Regions from separate parts of the Desulfovibrio mangrovi genome, predicted to be linked through region 3. Evidence: predicted binding sites of a transcription regulator. Region 3 holds the regulator's gene; each other region holds the start of a gene.
The links. Region 3 encodes sigma-54, which starts transcription at its own class of promoters, with help from an activator protein. Its sites were predicted from a motif close to CTGGCACGGNNNNTGCTT; they were not measured.

Region 1 (3,279 bases), 1.7 Mb from region 3:
CGCGTCTTCCGCCCTGTGGGCGGTACCCAGGAAGTGAAAAGTGATTTCCGCCTCATTTCGGCCACCAACAAGAATCTGGATGAAATGGTGGAGCGTGGCGAATTCCGAAAGGACCTGCTTTTCCGCCTGAAGACCATGCACATAGAGTTGCCCCCGTTGCGTCTGCGCTGCGAGGACGTAAAGCCGCTGGCCATGTTCCACGTCAACAGGCTGTGCGAGCAGTACGGAGTGCCCAACAAGGGGTTTTCGTCCGACTTCTTCACCATGCTCTCAAACTACGAGTGGCCCGGCAACGTGCGCGAATTGTTCAACGTGCTGGAACGCGCCTTTGTGGCCTCGGGCATGGAGTCCATGCTCTATGCCATGCATCTGCCGCAGGATCTGCGCATCAAGATTGCCAAAGCCAACCTCGCCCGCGGCGGTTCCCCTTGCGGCGGCCGCACCGATGTGCAGCCCCGGAGTGACCGTTCAGAACCGGAAACTCCCGCCCCAATACGTGCAGGAGCCTTGCAGGGTGACGCAGCTGAAGCGGCCATGTCTGAAAAAATGGACATTGAGGCCTGCGCGGATACCCTGCTTCAGGGCCCGCTTCCCGAGTTGAAGGACTTCAAGAATTTGATGGAACGCAAGTATATTGAGGCCATTATTGCGCAAACAGAGGGGAACGTGCAGGAGATTGTACGTCTTTCGGGCCTTTCACGGTCCCATTTCTATGCCCTGCTGAAAAAGAATAATATCAGCCTGTAATTTTGGGGCAGTATAGTGTAGTATTCGGCACGCCAGCCAGCCTTGGGCAACCGGGGCTTGTTTAGCTATTGTTTGTGCACTCATTTTGTTATATGAAACAGCATTCACCGGTGACAAGTCTGTTTTTTCAGACTCTCAGCAGACTCGGTTTGAGCACCCACACGGTTTAGGCCTGAGGCAAAGCCGTTTTTCGGGACAACTATCTCTTACCAGAAGCAGGGTGTCTTTTTTTTCAGACAAACACATACGACCCACCAATGATCGTTCTATTGGCAAAGGAGGTAACACGGGGGAATAACAAACCATTTTTATATCGCGCACAATGGCATAGTTCTTGTTAAGGCAAAATCCGGTTTCACAGCCAACCAACCGCTGGGGGCGAGACGGGGAAAAAACTCGCACCCGATGCTGATGATCATACACGATCACTGCCTGGAAATGGCAACCGGGACAGCATGACACCATGCTTCAAGGTTAGACAAAGGAGTTATTCTAATGGCCAAGACGATGAAGACCATGGACGGCAACACCGCCGCCGCGTACATCGCATACGCACTGAGCGACACCGCCGCCATCTATCCCATCACTCCCTCCTCCAACATGGGCGAAGCCGCCGATGACTGGGCCGCGCAGGGAAAGAAAAACCTCATGGGTCAGACCGTTGCTGTTCGTCAGCTGCAGTCTGAAGCCGGCGCCGCTGGTGCCGTACACGGCTCCCTCGCCGCAGGCGCCCTGACCTCGACCTTCACTGCGTCGCAGGGCCTGCTGCTCATGATTCCCAACATGTACAAGATTGCCGGCGAACTGCTTCCCGGCGTTTTCCACGTTTCCGCACGCGCTCTGGCTTCCCATGCACTGTCCATCTTCGGTGACCACCAGGACGTGATGGCTTGTCGTCAGACCGGTTTTGCTTTCCTGGCATCCAACTCTGTTCAGGAAGCAATGGATATGGCGCTTGTTGCCCACCTTGCCGCCATTGAATCCAGCGTCCCCTTCTGTCACTTCTTCGACGGCTTCCGTACTTCTCACGAACTGCAGAAGATCGAAGTCATCGAGTACGAAGACATTGCAAAGCTGGTTAACTGGGAGAAGGTTGAAGCGTTCCGCCAGAACGCCATGAACCCCGAACATCCCCATATCCGTGGTACTGCCCAGAACCCGGACATCTACTTCCAGGCCCGCGAAGCCTGCAACCCCTTCTACGATGCTGTGCCCGGCTACGTAGAAGCTGCAATGAAGAAGGTTGGCGACCTCACCGGCCGTAAGTATCGTCTGTTCGAATACGTAGGTCACGAGGAAGCCGAGCGCGTCATTATTTGTATGGGCTCCGCAAACGAAACCATTGAAGAAGTGGTCAACTACCTGCTCGCCAAGGGCGAAAAGGTCGGCCTCATCAAGGTTCGTCTGTACCGTCCCTTCTCCGCAGAGCATCTGCTGAAGGTTCTGCCCGCCTCCGCAACCACCATCACCGTACTCGACCGTACCAAGGAACCCGGCGCTCTGGGCGATCCCCTGTACCTCGACGTATGCACCGCCTTCATGGAACGTGGCGAAATGCCCACCATCATCGGCGGCCGCTACGGTCTGGGCTCCAAGGAATTCACCCCCGCTGACGTTCTGGCCGTGTACAACAACATGAAGGTTGCCGGTCCCAAGAACCACTTCACCGTCGGCATCATCGACGACGTTTCCGGTTCTTCCCTTGAAGTCGGCAACGTGCTCGACACCGTGCCCGCAGGCACCGTGCAGTGTAAGTTCTTCGGCCTCGGCGCAGACGGTACCGTTGGCGCCAACAAGGAAGCCATCAAGATCATCGGTGACAACACCGACATGTACGCACAGGGTTACTTCGCTTACGACTCCAAGAAGTCCGGCGGCTTCACTGTATCCCACCTGCGTTTCGGTAACTCCCCCATCCAGTCCACCTACCTGGTTAACAACGCCGACTACGTGGCCTGCCACAAGTCCGCTTACGTAAACCAGTACGAAGTTCTGGAAGGCATCAAGGATGGCGGCACCTTCGTGCTGAACTCCCCCTGGTCCCTTGAAGACATGGAAAAGGAACTGCCCGCTTCCATGAAGCGTATCATCGCTAAGAAGGGCCTGAAGTTCTACAACATCGACGCCGTTAAGATTGCCGGCGAAGTGGGCCTTGGCGGCCGCATCAACATGGTCATGCAGACCGCGTTCTTCAAGCTCGCCAACGTAATGCCCTTCGAAAAGGCCATCGAACTGCTGAAGAAGTCCATCCACAAGGCTTACGGCAAGAAGGGCGAGAAGATCGTCAACATGAACATCCAGGCAGTGGACAAGGCTGTCGACGCTCTCGTCGAAGTCAAGTACCCCGCCACCTGGGCTGACGCCGCATGCTGCTGCACCAAGGACGACAACGCTCCTGATTTCATCAAGAACGTTGTTCGCCCCATTCTTGCTCAGCAGGGCGACAAGCTGCCCGCTTCCTCCTTCGAACCCGACGGTCTGTTCCCCGTGGGCACCGCTGCCTTTGAAAAGCGCGGCGTAGCCATCAACGTA
Region 2 (3,279 bases), 2.0 Mb from region 3:
TTCAACAGCCATGGTCACAAGATTGACGATGGCCATTACGTCCTTCTGGTCCATCTTCTTGCCTTCGGCCAGCGTCAGCACGACGGATGCGGAAGGCTTCTGCTCTTCTTCAATGAACAGGCTGCGGTGGGGCACCACAAGGTGGATGCGGGCGCTTTCTACATCGGGGAATTCCGAAATGGTGCGGGAAAGTTCGCCCTGCAGGGCGCGCTGGTAGTTGATCTTCTGCACGAATTCGGTTTGGCCGACCTTCACTTCGTCAAAGATTTCAAAGCCGATGCCCTGTCCCACAAGGCTGCCTTCACCGGCCACACGGATGCGCTGGTCATAGACGCGGTCTGCGGGAACAAGAATGGTGGTGCCGTCGTGCTGCAGCTGGTAGGGGACCTTGTCGGCGTCCAGCAGCTTGACGACGCGGTTGGCATCCTCAAGGCTCAGGTTGGAGTAGAGTACCTTGTAGTCCGGCTGGTTGATCCAGAAAATAAGGGCGAAGAATATGCCGATAACGGCCAGAGCCAAACCGCCGATGAAAACGCGCTGGGAAAGGCTGATCTGGCCCCAGAAGGCTTTGGACTTGTCTACGGCATCATTGAGCAGAAGGGACATGGGCTACTCCGTGTGGTGTCAGTTTCAGGGCGCCAACCGCCATGAGATCAGAATTGCAGGTTAGAAGCTGGTGCGGCTCAGTTCCTTGTAGGCCTCCATGACCTTGTTGCGCACCGCGCTGGTCATGGACATGGCGAGACTTGCCTTTTGCAGGGTGATCATCAGTTCATGCACATTCTGGGTTTCGCCGGAAGCGAATGACTTGATCTGGCGTTCCTTCTCGCCCTGCATCTCGTTGGTCTTCTGAACAGAGTCCTTCACGGTCTCCACGAACGAGGTTTTGGGGGCCTTGGGCAAGGTGAAGGATTCACCGGTGGTGGCCTTCTGCGCCTTGCTGAAGTTGTGCATGGCGCTGGAGTACGCCTTCATGCCGATATTCTGAATGCTCATGGCCTGTCTCCTTCAGCCCGCTTATTTGGCGAGTTCAAGTGCCTTGTTGTACATGGCCTTCACGGCGTCCATGGTGGACACGTTGGCTTCATAACCGCGCTGCACGGTCATGAGGTGGGCCATTTCTTCCACCACGTTGATGTCGGGGTAGAAGACGTAGCCTTCCGCGTTGGCGTCGGGGTGGCCGGGTTCGTACACCTGCTTGAGCGGACGCTTGTCCTGCGCCACGTGCATGACGCGGACGCCGCGGAGTTCCCTGTCCAGTGCGGACTGCATCTGCTTGCTGAACGGATGATCCACTTCCGTTGCCGCCATGAGCACCGTCTTGCGGCGGTAGGGGCCGCCTTCCGGAGTGCGGGTGGTCTTGGCGTTGGCAAGGTTCATGGAAATGATGTTCATATGGGTCCGTTCCGCGCTGAGCGCAGAGGCGCCGATATCGAGTGCTGTCATGAAATCCATTACTTCTGCCCTTCCGTTATGATTTTGTTCAGGCCTTCAAAGTTACCCTTCAAAACAGTGGCAAGCGCGTTGTAACGCATATTGTTCTTGGCCATTTTTGCCATTTCCTTGTCGATGTCGACCTGGTCTTCGCCGTGAACGACGCGCGGCTTGAAGACCTTGCCCCATTCGGGGCCGAAATTGTCCGGGTTGAAAACCGCGGGCATGTGCGAACCGGAGGTGCGGGTCATCTTGCCCTGTGCGTCCAGATTGAGCGCCTTTTGCAGATCCTCTTCGAATTCGAGGGTGCGCTCCTTGTATCCGGGCGTTTTCAGGTTCGCCAGGTTGCTCATGACGACATTCTGACGCTTGAGCTGCATGTCCAGAACCTTTTCAGTAATGGACATATGCGAGCTGAACAGGCTTTTCATGCAAGTATCCTCCGTAGTTACGACAAATCGGGCGTTCTTGTCGGGTGCCCGTCCGGTATGATCTGCAAACTAAATAGCAAGAGCTGTTCCATAGCTGTAACACTTTGTTTTTAATGTATAAAAAAGTTAAAAAAGGAAGGCTTGGGGCGTTGCTCGCACTTTCGCAAGCACACAGTGTCAGGGAGTCGGCAGGGGAAGGTGGAAGAGGCAGGAAAGTCCGAAAAGAAATAATTCCTGAAAGGTACAGTTCTTGGATTCGTCAGCCGATAAGCAACTCGGCTCTTGCGTTGTGCCTATATATTGATGTAAATGGCCGCGCCTTCATGCATGATTGCATGGGCGTGAGTGGAACACACTCTTTGGCGATAGTTTTGGCACACGTGTTGCATTTGTTTTCGCAACCGGCGTCTCTCAAGGCAGAAAGGATAAAATTTGCCTGGTTCGTCGGCTCGCATTTCATCCGACCGGATGCCCGGTCGGGGGCGCGAGGGGAAACTTTGTCCTACATGGAGGGGACCATGAGCAACCATCTCGATTACGAAATCAACAAGGAACTCGGCGAATGCTACCTGTTTATGGGTGAGCTGGACAAGGCGGAAGAGTATTACAAGAAGGCCGCCAACTCCAACGGTGTGCACCCCGACCCCTATCTGGGTCTTGCCACCATCGCCGTGCAGCGCGGAAAACTTGACGAAGCCCTTGTGCTGTACAAGAAGGCTGACTCCATAGAGAGTAACGACAAGGCGCTCGCCGGTATGGGCCTGATCCATATGGATCGCGGCAACAACAAGGAAGCATTGGAATTTTTCGTCCGTGCATTGGAGCACAATCCGGACAACATGATCGCCATGAGCGGGATGATTCAGGAAGGCTACGCCCTGAACTGCGTGGCAGATATCGTCCCCGTGCTGATCAGCAGCCTTGAACATGATCCCAACAAGGACGCCGTGCGATTCTCGCTGGCTGGCTGCCTGATCTGGCTTGGCAAGAATGCGGAAGCCATGGAACATCTCGAGCTTCTGTTGAAGAAGGATCCGGAAAACGAAGGTGCCCGCCAGCTTTACGAAAAGGCAAGCGGCGCCCTGTAATCCATAGACGGCAAAATCTCCCCTCCCCATACGATTTTCCGGCCCTGACGCTGGCGCTTACGGGCCGGGAAATCCCTTTTTCAAAAACCGCCTGCGGCAATTTATGCCGTGGGCGGTTTTGCGTTTGTCTGCGGGGGCGGAGAGAAGAAATACCCCTCGCCGCTCCGGCTGGCTGCCGGTGCGGGCCTCAAGGCCGGAACATGGCGGAGCTGGGTGTCCGGGGACACGGTCAGGGGATGGATTCGTAATACTCGATGATGGGTTTCAGAATCTCCCGCAGCTTGCCTGAGGCGCGAACTTTATCCACCAGCCGGACCAGAATGGAA
Region 3 (3,279 bases):
GGGCGGATACATTGCTTGAAGAGTTCCGCATTACCCACATTGCAGACTCCATGGCCATGCATCTTTCCGGCGGTGAGCGTCGTCGTCTGGAAATAGCCCGTGCCCTGATCCGCAAGCCGCGCTTTATCCTGCTGGATGAACCCTTTGCCGGTATCGATCCTCTTGCTGTAGACGATATTCAGGCTATCATTCGGGGGTTGAGCAACCGGGGTATAGGTGTCCTTATTTCTGACCACAACGTGCGTGAAACGTTGAATATCTGTGACCGTGCATATCTTGTGTTCGAGGGGCAGATCATCCTCAACGGCACTCCTGCGCAGATAGTGAACGATCCCAAGGCCAGACGCGTCTATCTTGGTGAAGGATTCAGCCTGTAAGTTTTCCAGTTTTTTCTGACAACTCTCTAAAAAGTTTTGAGAAGAGATTTCTCTATGCCGCAAAAGCCCGATTTTCGGGCTTTTCTTTGTTGCATGGTTATTGCTTGTATGGCAAAAAGGAGCCAGGCATAGAGATTTTGGAATGCTTCTTGATAGGGGTGGATTTTACTCAACGCAGAACAGATCTTTCCTGTCGGTGAAAATCTGGCAGGGTAACGATTTCGGATGACAGCGCCTATGGCACTTGAACTACGTCAGCAACTGAAGCTCTCTCAGCAACTCGTAATGACGCCGCAATTGCAGCAGGCGATCAAGCTGTTGCAGTTGTCCCGTCTTGAGCTCATGGAGACCGTGCAGCAGGAGTTGCTGGAGAATCCGTTTCTCGAAGAAGCTTCCGAAGCCCTCACACCGGCGGATGCCACGGAAAAGCCTGAGCTGCGTTCCGAGACCGCCGAAGCCTATGACAAGGAACTCGCCTCCAATGCCGACTGGGAAGACTATCTGGGAGACTTTTCCAGTACGACCAGACAGGTTGCTTCCCGCGAGACCGAAATTCCCGAGGAAGGCACCTCCTTCGAGGCCCGCTTGTCTTCCCGCCCGTCTCTGGACGGCCATCTTTCCTGGCAGCTCACACTCTCCAATATAACCGAACGCCAGCACACCATAGGCGAGATCATTATCGGCAACATCGGTTCCAACGGCTATCTGCATGCCTCTCTTCAGGAAATGGCGGAGATGGCAGGGCCCGATGTCGAAACGGCGGAAGTGGAAGAGATGTTGCGCCGCATTCAGCGCTTCGATCCAGTCGGCGTTGCCGCACGCACGCCTCAGGAATGTCTGCTGGTGCAGATTGAAGTGCTGGGCTACGACCGCGACCCCGTACTGGTGGAAATCGTCCGGGATCACCTTGAGGATCTGGAGAAGCGCCGCTACAAGCCGCTGTGTCGCAAGTTCCGTATCAACATGGATGATCTTCGGGAGTATCTTGAACTCATCCAGACCCTTGATCCCATGCCGGGTGCCAGTTTCGGCAGCAGCGAACCTCAGTATGTGGCACCGGATGTATTCGTGCACAAATATGACGGAGAGTTCGTCATCATTCTCAACGAAGAAGGTCTGCCAAGTCTGCAACTTTCTGATATAGTTGATACTCTTCCTGTGGTGACAGGATCTGACAAGGATTATTTCCAGGAGAAGATGCGTTCTGCTTCATGGCTCATCAAGAGCCTGCATCAGCGCCAGCGCACGCTCTACAAGGTTATGGAGAGTATCGTAAAATATCAGCGCGGCTTCTTCGAGGAAGGTGTAACCGCACTCAAGCCTTTGATTCTCAAGGATATCGCTGACGATATCGGTATGCATGAATCCACGGTCAGCCGTATTACCACCAGTAAATACGTGGCGACCCCGCACGGAATTTTCGAGCTGAAGTTCTTCTTCAACAGCGCCATCGGTATGGATGATGGCAGCTCCGTAGGCTCTGAGAGCGTTAAGGCCCTCATTAAGCAGCTTATTGGCGACGAAAATCCCAAACGTCCGCTCAGCGATGAGCGCATCGGTGAAATTCTCAAAGAAAAATTGCAATTGAATATTGCCCGAAGAACCGTTGCGAAGTATCGTACAGCTATGGACATCCCTTCATCGTCCAAGCGGAAGTCCGCTTTTTAACGGAGGGAGCTTCCGGCAGCGCCGGGTCGGGTTGGAGGCAACCTCAAAGACGTGAGAGGCATAACTGCACAAAGTGCAGTATCTCGAACATTTAAGGAGGCATATATGAACATCGCATTCACATTCAAGAACTTCGAGCCTTCCGATCATCTGAAGAAGTATGCCCGCCGTCGTTTTGAAAAGCTTGGCAAGTTCCTGCAGCCGCACGGTAAGTCGGAAATGCAGGTGGGAATGAGCGTTGACAATTACCGTCACAGAATTGATGTGACGCTGGTTGCCGACAACCTGAACCTCTCTGCCAATGAGAAGTCTGAAGATATGTATGCAACGGTTGACCTGGTCTTTGACAAGCTCTCTTCCCAGGTGAAGAAGCATGTGGAGAAGGGCAAGGATCACCGTCGCGGTGCAGAGATGGCTCTGCGTGAAGACATCTTCAGCTATGCTGATACCGGTGCCGGTCGCGAACGTACCATTGTCGGTACTGACCGCTTTACCCCCAAGCCGATGGGGATTGACGAAGCCGCTCTGCAGCTCGACTCCCTGGACTATGAGTTCCTTGTGTTCCTGAATGCCGAGACGGAGCGCGTAAACGTCATCTACCGTCGTGAAAACGGAGACTTCGGTCTCATTGATCCGACCTTCTAGGATTCTGAAAAATGAAACTGGGTGATTACCTGGATAAAGAAATGATTCTGCCCGAGCTGACCGCCAGCACCAAAGAGGAGGTGCTGGCGGAGCTCGTTGCGGCCGTGGTCAAGGCAAACCCGAATCTGGACAGTGAGCGTGTTCTCGCTGTTCTCAAGGAACGGGAAAGCCTCGGAACCACAGGCATAGGCGATGGCATTGCCATCCCGCACGGCAAGCTCGACACTCTGGACAAGATTATCCTCGTTGCTGGCCGCAGTACTTCCGGCGTGGACTTTGAATCGCTGGATTTCAAGCTCTGCAATATCTTCTTTCTTGTCCTTGCTCCGGAACAGGTGGCCGGAGTACATCTGCGCATTCTGGCTCAGATTTCCCGCCTGCTGAAGGACAAGGAATTCAGAAACGCCATTATGTCTGCCTCCGGCGTTGATGAACTCTGGCAGCTTCTTGCCGACGCCTGAGGACGCCACGCATTATGGACTCTACTTCTCCGTCATTTCCCGTCCTTGTCGTCACCGGGTTGTCCGGTGGCGGCAAGAGTACCGTTCTCAAGGTCTTCGAGGATCTGCGTTACTATACGATTGACGGA

Region 1: nifJ (pyruvate:ferredoxin (flavodoxin) oxidoreductase) is a predicted target of sigma-54. The motif match lies at 1,070-1,087, and genes of this name have one in related genera.
Region 2: flgB (flagellar basal body rod protein FlgB) is a predicted target of sigma-54. The motif match lies at 1,940-1,957, and genes of this name have one in related genera.

Annotation. Positions count from the first base shown of each region.
Region 1 is NZ_CP104208.1:3,257,392-3,260,670, reverse strand. It holds gene N1030_RS14600 (sigma-54-dependent transcriptional regulator) at 1-747, shown strand, start outside; gene nifJ (pyruvate:ferredoxin (flavodoxin) oxidoreductase) at 1,243-3,279, shown strand, end outside.
Region 2 is NZ_CP104208.1:2,969,408-2,972,686, forward strand. It holds gene fliF (flagellar basal-body MS-ring/collar protein FliF) at 1-606, opposite strand, end outside; gene fliE (flagellar hook-basal body complex protein FliE) at 667-996, opposite strand; gene flgC (flagellar basal body rod protein FlgC) at 1,018-1,455, opposite strand; gene flgB (flagellar basal body rod protein FlgB) at 1,455-1,865, opposite strand; gene N1030_RS13400 (tetratricopeptide repeat protein) at 2,384-2,953, shown strand; gene N1030_RS13405 (hypothetical protein) at 3,183-3,279, opposite strand, start outside.
Region 3 is NZ_CP104208.1:990,696-993,974, forward strand. It holds gene lptB (LPS export ABC transporter ATP-binding protein) at 1-377, shown strand, start outside; gene rpoN (RNA polymerase factor sigma-54) at 615-2,045, shown strand; gene hpf (ribosome hibernation-promoting factor, HPF/YfiA family) at 2,151-2,690, shown strand; gene N1030_RS04545 (PTS sugar transporter subunit IIA) at 2,702-3,151, shown strand; gene rapZ (RNase adapter RapZ) at 3,166-3,279, shown strand, end outside.